DNA from 2 places in the Nocardiopsis sp. RV163 genome. Region 1 is predicted to be linked to the other one. Evidence: riboswitches for the same ligand, from Rfam matches in the RefSeq annotation. Region 1 holds a riboswitch; the other holds the start of a gene.

The links. Region 1 has a riboswitch for cobalamin ahead of metE (5-methyltetrahydropteroyltriglutamate--homocysteine S-methyltransferase). Riboswitches for the same ligand answer to the same signal wherever they lie in the genome.
Region 2: it holds a riboswitch for cobalamin, as region 1 does, so the genes downstream of both, ABD54_RS18865 (ABC transporter substrate-binding protein) here and metE (5-methyltetrahydropteroyltriglutamate--homocysteine S-methyltransferase) in region 1, are expected to answer to the same signal.

What each region holds. Positions count from the first base shown of each region.
Region 1 covers NZ_LEKI01000016.1:905-8,208, forward strand. Annotated here, with positions in the region: gene metE (5-methyltetrahydropteroyltriglutamate--homocysteine S-methyltransferase) at 1-2,232, opposite strand, end outside; cobalamin riboswitch at 2,398-2,561, opposite strand; gene ABD54_RS05070 (polysaccharide deacetylase family protein) at 2,838-4,406, shown strand; gene ABD54_RS05075 (polysaccharide deacetylase family protein) at 4,686-6,245, shown strand; gene ABD54_RS05080 (quinone-dependent dihydroorotate dehydrogenase) at 6,409-7,304, opposite strand, start outside.
Region 2 covers NZ_LEKI01000116.1:4,155-11,458, reverse strand. Annotated here, with positions in the region: gene ABD54_RS18875 (ABC transporter ATP-binding protein) at 1-651, opposite strand, end outside; gene ABD54_RS18870 (iron ABC transporter permease) at 726-1,742, opposite strand; gene ABD54_RS18865 (ABC transporter substrate-binding protein) at 1,739-2,782, opposite strand; cobalamin riboswitch at 2,841-3,055, opposite strand; gene ABD54_RS18860 (PPOX class F420-dependent oxidoreductase) at 3,372-3,803, shown strand; gene ABD54_RS18855 (carboxyl transferase domain-containing protein) at 4,041-7,304, opposite strand, start outside.

The DNA of each region.
Region 1 (7,304 bases):
GTAACCGCGCGTCTTGAGGCCGCAGTCGGGGTTCACCCACAGGTTCCGGGCGTCGATGTGCGCGACCGCCAGCCGCAGCGCCCCCTCGATCTCCTCCACCGAGGGCACACGCGGGGAGTGGATGTCGTACACGCCCGGGCCGATCCCGCGCCTGTAACCCCGCTCACCCAGGTCCCGCACCAGCTCCATGCGCGAGCGTGCGGCCTCCACGCTGGTGACGTCGGCGTCCAGCGCCTCGATGCCGCCGACGATCAGCCCGAACTCGGAGTAGCACATGTGCGTGTGGACGGTCGTGGAGGGCGACACCCCCGACGTGGCCAGGCGGAAGGAACCCACCGCCCAGTCCAGGTACCGCGCCCGGTGCTCCGAGCGCAGCGGCAGCAGTTCGCGCAGGGCCGCCTCGTCCACCTGGATGTGGCGGATCCCGGCGCGCTCCAGGTCGGCGACCTCGTCGCGCAGAGCCAGGGCCACCTGGCGGGCGGTCTCGCCCAGCGGCTGGTCGGTGCGCACGAACGACCAGGCGAGCATGGTGACCGGACCGGTCAGCATCCCCTTGACCGGCTTGTCGGTGAGCGACTGGGCGTAGGTGGTCCACTCGACCGTCATCGGCGCCGGGCGCGAGACGTCGCCGAACAGGATCGGCGGGCGCACGCACCGCGAACCGTAGGACTGCACCCAGCCGTTCTCGGTGGTGGCGTAGCCCTCCAACTGCTCGGCGAAGTACTGGACCATGTCGTTGCGCTCGGGCTCGCCGTGCACGAGCACGTCCAGGCCGATCTCCTCCTGGAGCGCGACGACGCGGTCGATCTCCTCGCGCAGGACGGCCTTGTAGGCGTCCTCGGCCAGTTCCCCCCTGCGGTGCGCGGCGCGGGCGCGGCGCAGCTCGGCGGTCTGGGGGAAGGAACCGATGGTGGTCGTGGTGAGCGGGGTCTCGGCGGGCCTGCCGCGCTCCCGCGGGCGCTCGTAGGCGTCCGGGCCCAGGGCGTCGAGGCGTGCGCGCACGCGCGCGTCGGTGAACGCGGGGGGACGGACGCCGCCGCGTCCGGTGTACTCGGCCTCGGCCCCCTCGGACAGCACGCGGCCGAGCAGGGCCGTCTCCCGGGCCTTCTGCCGGGCGAAGGCCAGGGCGGCGCGCAGCTCGGGGTCCAGGGAGGTCTCGGAGTCCAGGTCCAGGGGCACGTGCAGCAGGGAGCAGGAGGTGCTCACGGTCAGCTCGTCGGTGAGGGCGAGCAGGGTGCCGAGCGCGGCGACGGCGGCCGGGATGTCGGTGCGCCAGACGTTGCGCCCCTCCACCACGCCCGCGACCAGGCGGGTGGCGCCCAGGCCGGAGATCCGCACCAGGTCGTCCACGCCCTCGTCGTCGGTGACCAGGTCCAGGCCGACCGCCTCGACCGCGGACTCCTTGAGGACCCGCAGCGCCGCGGAGCCGATGGAGCCGAAGTAGGTGGACACCAGCAGGGAGGGCCGGTCGGTGACCGCGCCCAGGCGCTGGTAGGCGAACTCCAGGTGGCCGACGGCGGCGCGGCCCTCATCGGTGGCCAGGATCGGCTCGTCCAACTGGACCTCGGTGGCGCCCGCGGCCCGCAGGTCGCCGAGCAGCTGGGCGTAGGCGTCCAGGAGCTGGTCGAGCAGCCGGACGGGTTCCCAGCCCTCGGGGGCGCCGTCGGCGGGCTTGGCCAGCAGCAGGAAGGTGAGCGGGCCGACCAGGACCGGGCGGGTGTGGAAGCCCGCCTCGGCGGCCTCGCGGAACTCGGCGACGGGCTTGTCGCCCACCAGGCGGGGACGGGTGCCGGGCGAGAGCTCGGGGACCAGGTAGTGGTAGTTCGTGTCGAACCACTTGGTCATCTCCAGCGGAGGGGCGCCCTGCTCGCCGCGGGCGAGCGCGAAGTAGCGGCGCAGCTCCTCCTCGCGGTCCGGCGCCGCGGCGGGCGGGGCGAAGCGGGAGGGGACCAGGTCGAACAGGACCGCGGTGTCCAGCACGTGGTCGTAGTAGGAGAACGTGTTGGAGGGGATGTCGTCGACACCGGCCTCGCGCAGTTGGGCGTAGACGCCCAGGCGCAGGCCGGCGGCGACCTCGTCCAGTTCCCGGGCGGTGGTGCGGCCCCTCCAGTGGGACTCGCAGGCGCGCTTGAGCTCGCGGTCGGGGCCGATGCGCGGGTAGCCGTGCACCGTCGAGCGCACGGAGGGGCGTGGTCCGCCCGGGGCCGCGGAAGGCGCGGGGGTCGTGGTCATCAGCTTCTCTCCCTCGTCGAAAGCCGGGTACCGGCCTCGGGGAGGAGAAGAGGGGCGTGCACGCCGACGGACGCGCCGCGGGCGCGCACCGGACCTGCCACCGCCTCCGGCCCTCCCTCGGGGCGCGGGACCACCGGCGCCGCGGGCGCGTCGCCGGGTGGAGGCAGGTCTTCGGACTCGGGGGCGCGGGCGGTGCGGACACCGCTCCTCCTACTGGCCGCCGCTTCCCGGTTTCCGGTCTCGGCGACCGGCACTACCAGTGCCCATGGCGACGTTCGTTCCCCCATACCGCTGCGGGGCAGTCCCGGACTCGCACCGGGTTCCCTCTTGCGACATGGTTCCGCCCCGTTCGTTCCGGGGCGGACCCGGGACGCGGGGGTGGATCATGTACCTTCCACGGCTGCAAGTATAGGGAGGCCCCCTTCGCCCCTGTACCCGGCGTGCGGCCCCATGCGCCCGGCCAGGACGGTGAGAACCCCCGTCCTCAGGTCGGCGTCACACACGAAGTCAAGCGTTGCGCGGGTGAGCCCTCTCTGCTCCCCGCGGACGTTCGTCTGAGCGATGAACGTGGAGATTCCCTCGTGAATAAGCAGTCCCGCCTGGCCATGGCACCGGACCACCCCCTGATCACGGTCGTGGTAGCCCTGGCGTTCCTGGCGGGCATGGTGTTGTTGGCCACCAGCTCCTCCGGGGAGCCCGAGCCCGGGCCGCGGACGCGGGCAGCGCCGCTCTCCGAGAGCGAGCCGCCGCCCCCGGCCTCAGGCGAGCCCGACGGGCTCACCGAGGTGGACCCGGCCGCCGTGTCGGGCGTGGAGGAGGCCGGACTTCCCTACGACGGGGAGATCTCCGTCTCGGTGACCTACCCGGTGATACCCAACGCCGAGCCGCTGGCCGACTTCCTCGAGCGTGAGCTGACCGACGAGGTGCGCGCCTTCGAGGCGGCCAACCCCGGCGCGGTCTCCTTCGAGGCGGGATGGAACCTGACCGCGGCGCGCGACGGCCTGCTGGGGGTCCGCGTGACCCGCGTGGAGACCGACTCCGAGGGGTCCCGGGAGGGTTACACCACCTACTGGTACGACACAGAGACCGCGGCGCACCACCCCTCGGCGGCGCTGGTCGGCGGCCAGGAGCAGTTGGAGGAGCTCAACGGCCTGGTGCGCGGCGCCGTCGGGAGCGGGGAGGGCGGGGAGGGCCCGGCGGACCCCGACGTCATCCACCCGATCGGCTCCCTGTACGACTCGGTGGGCTTCAACCCCGACGGGGACCTGGTCGTGGAGTTCGACGCCGGGCAGGTCGCCCCGGCGCAGGAGGGCCGAACGCGCGCGGTGGTCCCCGCCGGTGAGGTCGAAGGGCTGCTGTCCGAACTGGGCCTGCGCGTGCGCGACGCCGCGACCGTGGGCGTGGACGACTTCTCCATCGCCGCCCCGCCCCGGGCCGACAAGGACGGCCGGGAGGAGGGCGCCGTGCCCGGGCAGGTGCCCGCGGTGGACCCCGGAGTCGACTGCTCCGACCCCGACACGAAGTGCGTGGCGCTGACCTACGACGACGGCCCCGGCGAACGCACCCCCGAACTGCTGGACGCCCTCGCCGAGTACGACGCGCGGGCCACGTTCTTCGTCACCGGCAACCCCGTCATGGAGCACCCGCACACGGTGCGGCGCGCCTACGCCGAGGGGCACGAGATCGCCAACCACACCCTGAACCACCCCGACCTGGCCGGTCTGGGCGCGGGAGGGGTGCGCGCGGACCTGGACGTCGTGCAGGCGCTGGTGTACCGCGAGACGGGCTACACCATGGACCTCATGCGTCCGCCCTACGGCTCGTCCGACGAGGGCGTGGCCTCGGTGACCGCGGACATGGGCCTGGCCCAGATCCTGTGGAGCGTGGACACCCTCGACTGGAAGGACCGCGAGGCCCCGGTGATCCACGACCGGGTACTGGAGGGCGCTTCGGAGGGGGCGATCATCCTCATGCACGACATCCACGGCACCACCGTCGACGCCTCCCGCACGGCGATCCGGGAACTGCACGATCAGGGGTACACCATGGTCACGGTGTCCCAACTGCTGGGGACCACGACCCCCGGCGAGACCTACGTGGACGGGGTCCCCGACGCCCCGGAGGAGAGCGCCGAGCCCTCAGAGGGGGCCGAGGAGGCTTCCGAAGGGGTCTGAGGGCGCGGCGTCACGGCGCGGCGGGCTCTCCGGGTGAGGATGGTCCCGGGAGGGCTTCGGGGCCGCGGCCGGTGGGACACACTGGGCGCGGAGCCGTGTGAGGGCGCCGGGCGGTGCCGGTAGGGCGCCCCGCAGGGGCGTTGCCGGTCTCCGGTGCGTCGCCCGTCCCGGGGCGGTGACCACATGTGGTCACCGCCCCGGGACGGGCGGGGGCGTCCCCTATGTTGCTCCCAGCAACAGCCGTGTTGGCCACCCGCTGAGGGATGAGGGAGTCCGGTGTTGTCGTCGACTCGAGTCCACCCGAACGAGGCCGTCCCCTGCCGCGGGGCCGGAGGGAACCGGCAGTGGGAGCGCAGAGCCCGGTGGCCCGGGGCGGCACTGGCCGCGTTGGTCCTGCCCCTGGCCGCGTGCGGCACCGGGGGGATCACCTCCTGGGGCGGTGAGGACCCGGAACTGATCACGGTGGTGGCGGCGGAGCCGGGGGACGGGGTCACCGAGTGGCGCGGGGACGCCTCCGACTTCGGGGACCACCCGTACAGGCCCGAGGGGCTCACGATCGACGTCGCCTACCCCGTGTTCGCGGGCGCCGACGCCTTCGCCGAGGACTTGGCCGCCCGGGTGGACCAGGAGGTGCGCGACTACCGGGGCGCAAGCCGGGACCCGGTGAACCTGGGCGTCGACTGGGAAGTGGTCGCCGCCGGGAACGGGGTTCTGGGCGTGCGCTTGGTGCGCACCGAGGAGGACTTCCACGGGCTGCGCAAGGGGTACGGGACGTACTGGTACGACACGTCCACCGGCCACACCGCCTACTCCACGGAGCTACTGGCCGACGACGCGGCGCTCCGGGAGCTCAACGGGATCGTCCGGGCCTCGTTCGCCGACGAGGAGGCGGTGGACGCGGGGGTGCTGCACCCGGTGATGCGCACCTACGACTCGATGGGGTTCAACGCCGACGGGGACCTGGTGGTGGAGTTCGACGACGGGGACCTGTCCCCGGCCGTGGAGGGTCACACACCGTCCTCGGCACCGGGGCGGATGGTCGCGGTGGTGCCCGCCGAGGAGGCCGAGCCCCTGCTGTCCGGCCTAGGCGAGCGGGCGCGGGAAGCCGCCATGGCGGAGGAGCCCGTGCTGACCGTGGAGGCTCCCGACGGCGAGCCGCCGGCCGAGCCTCGGGTGCCGGGGGTGGTCTCGGCGGGAGACCCCGACCTGGACTGCGCCGAGGCCAAGTGCATCGCGCTGACCTTCGACGACGGACCGGTCGCGACGACTCCGCGGCTGCTGGACCTGCTGGCGGAGGAGGAGGTGGCGGCCACCTTCTTCCTCAACGGCAACCCGGCGCTGACCCGGCCCGGCGTCACGCGTCAGATCTACGCGGAGGGGCACGAGATCGGGAGCCACAACCACCTGCACGAGCGCATGCCCGAGTCCTTCGAGGGCGAGGAGCTGGTCCACCAGGTGGCCGCGGTGGGCGCGATGGTGCGCCGCCAGACGGGGCACACCGTGGAACTGTTCCGGCCGCCGTTCGGCGACAGCTCGCCCGAGGTGCTGGAGGAGATCGGACGCCAGGGCATGGCCGAGATCCTGTGGAGCCAGGACAGTGAGGACTGGACCGGCATGAGCCGCGACGAGGTCGTGGAGAGCGTGGTGGGCGGGGCCCGGCCAGGGGGCGTGGTGCTGCTGCACGACACCCTGGAACCGACCCTGGCCGCGGTCCCCGAGATCATCGAGCGGCTGCGGGCCGACGGGTACGAGTTCGCGACCGTCAGCCAGGTCTACGAAGGGCCGGAGGCCGGTGAGAGCTACCCGCCCGAGGGGCTGTCCGCGCCCGCCGGTTCCTGAGGTCCGGGGAGGACCGGTACGCGCGTCGGCGGCCGGTGGGGTGTCCACCGGCCGCCGCGTACGCGCGGTGGCGCCGCGCCCCTCGGCGGTGGATGCGGCCCCGGGCGGCGGGCCGCGACCGCCTCGTCGGTGCCGGGTCCGCGTGCGGGCTCCGGGTGCGGGCTCAGCCCCCGGTGGTGGCCGCGGCGGGGTCCGACCCATGACCGCCGTCGGCAGCCGGGGCGGGGACATCGGCTCCGATGACCTCGTTGATGGAGCGGTGGCCGGAGGCCCGCACCAGCCGGGCGAGGCCGCGGTTGATCCGGCGGGGCCAGAGGGGGCCGCCGTAGATGAGACCGGTGTAGCCCTGCACGAGGCTGGCCCCCGCGCGGATACGGAACCAGGCGTCCAGGGGCGTCTCGATGCCGCCGACGGCGATCAGGGTGACCCGGTCGCCCACGCGGGCGCGCAGGCGGCGCAGTACCTCCAGGGAGCGCCGTTTGAGGGGGGCGCCGGACAGGCCGCCCGCACCGGCCGCCTCCACCTGCTCGGCGGGGGTGGACAGACCCTCGCGGGAGATGGTGGTGTTGGTGGCGATGACGCCGTCGAGCCCCTCGGCCAGCGCGAGGTCGGCGACGGCGTCGACGTCCTCGTCGGCGAGGTCGGGGGCGATCTTCACCAGGAGCGGCAGGTCCGGGCGACCGGCCTCGGCCAGGGCCTCGCGCACTGCGGCCAGGAGCGGGCGCAACTGCTCCACGCCCTGGAGGTTGCGCAGTCCGGGGGTGTTGGGCGAACTGACGTTGACCACCAGGTAGTCGGCGTAGCGGGCCAGGCGCCGGGCGCTGAGGGCGTAGTCGGCGGGGGCCTCCTCCTCGGGCGTGACCTTGGTCTTTCCGATGTTGACGCCGAGCACGGGACGGCGGCCGCCGCGCCGGTGGTGGAGGCGTTCGGCGACCAGTGCCGACCCCTCGTTGTTGAAGCCCATGCGGTTGACGATCGCGCGGTCGGCCACCAGCCGGGACAGGCGCGGCCGGGGGTTGCCCGGCTGGGGCTGGGCGGTGACGGTGCCCACCTCCACGA
Region 2 (7,304 bases), on a different contig from region 1:
GGGCGCGCCCTCGGCGACGACGCGCCCACCGCGCAGCACCAGCAGCCGGTCGCAGTACATCGCGGCCAGGTTGAGGTCGTGCATGGCGATGACGGTGGTGACCGGCAGGCCCGCGACCAGTTCCATGAGGTCGAGCTGGTACTGGATGTCCAGGTGGTTGGTCGGCTCGTCGAGCAGCAGTTCGCTCGGCTCCTGGGCCAGGGCGCGGGCGATCTGGGCGCGCTGGCGCTCGCCGCCGGAGAGCGTGTGCCAGGACCGGTCGGCGATGGCGGTCAGGCCGGTGCGCTCCAGTGCCGCCGTGACTGCGCCCGCGTCGGCCGCGGACATGGGCGTCCAGGCGCGGCGGTGGGGAACGCGCCCCAGGGCCACCACGTCGCGGACGGTCAGCTCGGTCTGGGTGTGCGCGTTCTGTTCGACGGCGGCCACGCGCCGCGCCACCGCCCGGCGCGAGGTCCGGCCGATCTGCTCACCGTCGAGGGCGACCACGCCCGCGGAGGGCGCCAGGACCCCGGAGAGCAGCCGCAGCAGCGTGGACTTGCCGGAACCGTTGGGGCCGAGCAGTCCCACGGTCTGGCCGGAGCGCGGAGCGAGGGTGACGCCGTCGAGGACGAGCGCTCCGCCGATCAGGCGGCTCACCCGTTCGGCGCGCAGCCCGGCCGCGCCGGGCGCCTCGGTCGACGCGCCGCCTCGGTCGCGGGTCGGGGTTCGGGTCCGGTCGGAACTGATCACGTGCGCCTCCTGGCTCGGTAGAGCACGGCGACGAAGGCGGGCACCCCGATGAGGGAGGTCACCACCCCCACCGGGATCTCCTGGGGGTCCAGCGCGGTGCGGGCGACCGTGTCCACCCACACCAGGAAGACGGCGCCCGCCAGCGCGGTGACCGGCAGGAGCCTGGCGTGGGCCGCGCCGGTGAGCGCGCGGGCCGCGTGCGGCAGGACCAGCCCCACGAAGCCGATCGCCCCGGCCGCGCTGACCAGGGCCGCGGTGAGCAGCGCCGTGGCGCACAGCAGCACCATGCGGGCGCGGGCCACCCGCACGCCCAGGTTCGCCGCGGCCTCCTCACCGAAGGCGAACGCGTCCAGGGTGGTGGTGTGCGCCAGGCACACGGCGAGCACACCGGCCAGCACCGCCGCGCACAGCACCACGTCGTCCCACCCGGCGCCGCTGAGGGAGCCCAGCAGCCAGAACAGCACCCCGCGCGTGGTCTCGGCGTCGGCCGAGGTCAGCACGATGAACGAGGTCAGCGCCGAGAACAGCTGCATGGCGGCCACCCCCGACAGCACCACGCGGTCCATGCTCGCGCCCAGGGTGTGCGCGAGCAGCACCACCAGCCCGAAGGAGAGCAGGGCGCCGACGAAGGCGCCCGCCGACAGCGACACCACCGCTCCGCCCCATCCCAGCACCAGCACGGCGACCGCCCCGGTGGAGGCCCCCGAGGACACCCCGAGCACGAAGGGGTCCGCCAGCGGGTTGCGCAGCAGGGACTGCATGACCGCCCCGCACAGCGCCAGCCCCGCCCCGCACACCGCGGCCAGCAGGGTGCGGGGCATGCGCAGGTCCCACACGATGCCCTCGCGCAGCGGCGACAGACCGCTCTCCCCGAACCCCAGCCGCGCGGCGACCGACCTCCACACCTCGGCCGCGGTGATGTCGGCGGGGCCGATGGCCACCGCGACCGAGACCGACACCGCCAGGAGCACCAGTCCACCGCAGGAGAGCAGCGCCAGACGCGCACCGCTCACCGGCCGAGCCCGAGGCCGCGCAGACCCTCGGCGACCTGCTCGATCCCCTCGACCGTGCGGATCGAGGGGTTCATGGCCTGGCCGCTGAGCAGGACGTAGCGCTCCTCGCGCACGGCGGTGAGGTTGCTCGTGGCGGGGTTGGACTCCAGGAACGCGATCTTGGCGTCGGCGGACTCCGCGGTCTGGGAGTCGCGGGTCAGGTCACCGAGGACGATGACGTCGGGGTCGCGGTCGGCGACGGTCTCCCAGTTGATCTGGGGCCACTCGTCGTGGGTGTCGTCGAAGGCGTTCCGCGCGCCGACCGCGCGGGTGATGGCGCCGGGGGCGCCGCAACAGCCCGCGAGGTAGGGCGACTGGGAGTTGGCGAACCAGTACACGAGGGAGACGCCGGAGGCGTCCAGGTCCGAGGTGGCCGCCGCCACCCGCCCCTCCAGCTCCGCGATCAGCTCCTCCCCGCGCTCCTCGACCCCGAACAGCAGGGCCAGGTCGCGGATCTCGCCGTAGACGGCGTCGAGGGTGAGGGGCTCGCTGCGCGAGCCGTCTCCCCCGCTGTCGTTGTCCTTGCCGGCGGCGCAGTCGGTCGGGGAGACGTAGGCGGGCACGCCCAGCTCCTCGAACTGCTCGCGGGTGGCGACGCCGCCCGTGCCGAGCGTGGAGACGAAGGAGGCGGTCACGAAGTCCGGTTCGGCGTCCAGGACCACCTCGAAGGAGGGGGCGTTGTCGGCCAGGCGGGGAATGCCCCCGTTGGCCTCCTCCAGCCCCTCCATGATCGGATCGGTCCAGGTGGCGGTACCGACGAGGCGGTCCGCCAGCCCCAGGGAGAGCAGGATCTCGGTGCTGCCCTGGTTGAGGGAGACGACGCGCTCGGGCGGGGAGGCGACGGTGACCTCGTGCCCGCAGTTGTCGACCGCGGGGGCGGATCCGGTTCCGGCGGCGGACTCCGCCCCCTCGCCACCGCCGTCCGCGGGAGCGCCGCAGGCGGTCAGGGCCAGGGATGAGGCGAGGAGGAGGGGAAGAGGGTACAGGGCGCGGCGGAGCATGGGCATGCCTTGGAAGTCGGGGCTCGAACGCGGAGCCTGGCACGGGACGCCTCCGCGCACTCGACGCGGAGGGGCCAGCAGGTCTTCGGACTCGGGTTCGCCCGGACGGGGTGCCTTCCCAGGTCGGTGCCGCTTCGACGCCGTGGTCTCCGCGGCCTCCGCCCCAGTGGCGTGAGTACCCCGCCCGTCCCCCTCACCGCTGCGCGTCAGTTCCGGATTCGCACCGGATTCCCTGACCACGTACGTGGTACGACTGGCCCGGGCAGACTATCAAGGCCGCCTCGGCCCTCCGCCGCCGGAAGGCGCACAGGGGCCGCACCCGCGCCACCGCTCCGGCGCCCGCCCTGGTCATCGCGGTTCAGGGGGAGGCGTCGGAGTTCTCAGGCCGCGCCCTCGCCCCGGCCGAAGCGGACACGGGTGGCCCGGAGCGCCGGGCTGCGGGCCCGGTCGCACGGTCCCCGGCCCAAGGACACGGCGGTGTGAGCCGCGCGGCGAGGACCGAGCCGTCGCGCGTTCCCGGGGATAGGCTCGTGACCGGCCGCACACGGCCCCGCAGCACCAGCATCCGGCCGAGAGGGGTTTTTCGGAGATGACCGAGACGACGTTCGACCCGCGCGCACTGCTCGCCCGGAGCAGGCTCGGCGTCCTGGCCACCATCAAGGCCGACGGCCGCCCCCAGCTCTCCCCCGTCCAGCCCTTCTACGACGCCGAGACCGACCTGCTGCACGTCTCCATGACCGAGGGCCGGGCCAAGACCGCGAACCTGCGCCGCGACCCGCGCGCCACCCTGCAGGTCACCAGCGCCGACGGCTGGGCGTGGGCCACCGCCGAGGGCGTGGCCACCCTCACCGGACCCGGCACCGACCCGCACGGCCCCGAGGTCGATTCGCTGGTGGACTACTACCGCCTCGCCGCCGGGGAGCACCCCGACTGGGAGGAGTACCGGTCGGCCATGGTCTCCGACCGCAGGGTGCTCATGACCATGCCCGTCGACCACGTGTACGGCGAGAAGATCCGCTGACCGCACGGACGGGGCGGGGCCGCGGCCTCCCGCCGCACCCCCGCCCCGCGTGCGCGGCCCCGGGTTCCGCTTTTCAACCGGGCCTCAGCTCGGAGGGGTCCGTTCGGGCGCCCACAGGGTTCTGGAGGTGCCGGAGGCGGGTTCGCGAGGAACCGGCGAACCCGCCGTAGGCGCCGAAGGCCCCTGTTCTCCGGGCGCCCGAACACGGACCGAAGCGGAGGTCCAAAAAAACACTGCCTAACGCTTCATGCCGTGCTCGATCGCCTCGATGATGCGCGGCCGCATCTCGGCGGCGCTGATGATCGCGTCCACCGAACCCACCTCGACCGCGCGCTGGATGCTGTGCACCCGGTCGAACTCCGCGGCGACCTCGCCGAGCTTCTCCGCCCGCACCGAGGACTGCGTCTCCGCCAACCGCGCGTTGAGCGCGGCCCGCTCGACGCCGCTGGCCGCCGACACCTGCTCCTGGAGCCCCGTCACCCTCGGGTCGCTCGCGGTACGCGTGTTGACCTCACCGGCGAACACCACGGCCGCGGCCGGGGCCCCGCCCAGCACCGAGGCGAACGACCCCTCCAACGCGAGCACCGTCATGTTCGGGTTGAGCGCTTTGGAGAACACCACGAACGCGCCGCCGTGGTACCGCGAGATCACGCAGAACACGATCGGACCGTCGAAGTTGACGATCGCCCGCCCGATCTCGGCCCCGTACTCCAACTGGAGCTTGCGCAGCGACTCCGGCGAGCCGTCGAACCCCGACAGGTTCGCCAGCACCACCAGCGGCCGGTTGCCCGACGCCGCGTTGATCGCCCTCGCCACCTTCTTGGACGAACGCGGGAACAGCGTGCCCGCGGTGTAGGTGTCGGGCCCGTCGGTGGGCGGGAAGCCGTGCCGCGGCACCGACCGCGACTCGATCCCCACCAGGCACACCGGCCAGCCGCCGATGTGCGCGTCCTGCACCGCCGCCGTGTCGGCGTCGGCCATGCCCGCCCAGCGCTCCAGCACCGCGTGGTCCTGGTCCGAGAGCGCACGCATCACCGTGCGGATGTCGAAGGGCTTCTTGCGGTCCGGGTTGTGCTCGGCGGAGAAGATCTCGCCGACGGTCGCGAAGTCGCTGCCGGCCACCGCGTGCGGGAACGCCGAGACGTCGCGGTCGACCGGGTCCAGGGTCCTGGCCCGGCGCGGCCCCTCCTCCCCCGGCACGACGTAGGTGTGGTCGTAGTGCGCCATGAGGATCTCGCGGGCCGAGGCCAGGTTCGGCGCCCAGTACTGCGCCTGCCCGTTGGGGCCCATCACCCGGTCGTAGCCGCCGATGCCGAAGTTGTCCTCGGCCGAGACCCCGCCGGAGAAGTCCAGCGACTGCTTGCCGGTGAGCACCATCGCCGAGTCCGGCGTCATCACCAGGACGCCCTTGGTGTGCATGAGCATCGTCGCCTCGGCGTTCCAGTACGGCTGGGCGCCGACGTTGATGCCCGCGACCACGACGTTGATCTCGCCGCCGTCCTGGGTGAACTCCACGATCCGCTTGAGCGCGGCCGCGACCCAGTCCATGTTCTCGGTGCCCGAGGACATCGAGATCCGCGCGCCCGCCGACAGCGCGAACCACTCCAGCGGCACCCGCATCGACTCGGCCAGGTCCAGCGCGGCGATCACCCGCGAGCACTCGGGCTCCGAGAGGGCGCCCAGCGCCTTGGTCGGATCGCCCAGCAGCACCACGCGCGTGACCCCCTCGGGGTGGCGCACGGTCGGCGTGGTGACCACACCGGCCACGATCGCCGCGGAGTTGTGCCCGCGCGGCCGGTCCACCGGGACCAGCACGCCGTTGCCGTCCAGGTCGTACTCGGTGAAACCGCCGCCCGGACCCGACAGCAGACCGGTCAGCTCGTAGGGGTAGACGGTCCCGCGCCGGGCCGCGCGCAGCACCTTCTGGCGGTAGTCGTCCAGCGGCAGCACCGGCTCCGTCGAGGGCTCCTCGACGTGGACCCGCGCGTCCTGGCCCTGGTCCAGGCTGATGCGCACCGCGACCTCGGTCAGCTCACCGGAGGAGGTGCGCTGGCGGGCCAGGAACTGGACCTCCTCCAGCCCCGCCCCGGCCGTGGTCGGCAGCAGCCGCTGGACCAGCGTCTCCAGTTCCTCAGGGGTCAGCTCGGTCGCCGGCCACACGTACATCATGATGCGGTTGGTGTCGAAGCGCCGGTTCTGCGGACGCTGCGCCTGGATATTGCGGATCGCGTCCAGACACCCGGTGACCGTGTCCTCCAGCGCGGGCAGCGCGACCAGGCGCCCGTCCGCCTCGCGCAGCGGCGTCAGGTCGCGGACCTGGCCCATAGCGAAGAGGCGCTCGTCGGCCGGGTTGCTCTTGGCCACCGCCCGGAACAGGTAGATCTCCTCGTCGGCCGACGGCAGCCGGGTGAGGTCGAACTCACGCAGGCGCTGCAACTGCAGGCGCCGCGCGATCTGCGGGTGCAGGCCCCGGATCAGCCGGTCCTCGGCGAAGCCGTCCCCCTCGGGGCGGAAGGTGAAGTGGTGGTGCATCACCGCGCCGCTGGTACCGGCGACGGTGACGGTGACCCGGCGCACGCCCGCGGGCAGCGGGTGCTCGGCCAGGAGCCCGCCGAGCCGCACCGCCATCGCGTCGGCGTCGGGCTGGTCCTCCCAGGTGAGGTAGAGGTCGGCCACCAGGCCGTGCTCGGCCACGTCGGCGGCGAGCTCGCCGACCGCGCCGACGGCGCCGGGCAGGGCGGCGATGTCCACGGCGGTCGTGACCACACGCGTCGGACCGCCCGCGCCGTTGTGGTCGGCGGTGACGAACCGGCAGCCCCCGACCTCGCGCGCGGCGACCCCGGACAGCCCCCGGTTGCCGTAGTAGCGGCGGGTCAGCACCTCCAGCAGCGGGGCGTGGTCGCGCCCGACCCGCCCCATGCGCTGGCCGACCAGCCGCACCAGCGGCTCGGCGCTGGCCACCATGGCCTGGATCCGCTCCGCCCGGTCCGGCGCGTCCGGGTCGCGGTCCAGGTGGCGCAGGTCGTCGCGCACCGAGGCGTAGACCCGGGCCCGGTTGCGGCGCAGCAGCGGCTGGGCGAACCAGCGGAAGACCACACCGCGAGCCAGGTCCGACACCGCCGGGAAGCGCACCTGCGTGGCCTCCACGAGGTGCTCCAGTGCGAGCCCGGCGCGCTCGCTGAGCGCCTCCGCGGGCGGACCGCCAGCCAGCCAGCGGCGCAGCAGCTCCGACACGATCGCCAGCGCGGCGCCCGTGTTCTGCTGGGCCAGGAAGATCCGGAAGACCGAGGCCTCCAGCTCCGGCGTACGGTCCAGGTCCTCGACCCCGTAGTGGGCCAGGACCCGGGTGAGCTTGGCCCGGAAGCCCTCGCTCACCCCGGCTCGCTCCACGTCCAGGCTCTGCAGGTAGCTGTGGAAGAACTCGCGCGGGCTGTGCACCGAGCTGTGCGGCTCGGTGTCGAGCTCACCGCCCGGCTTGTTGCGGCTCAGCTCGCACAGGTC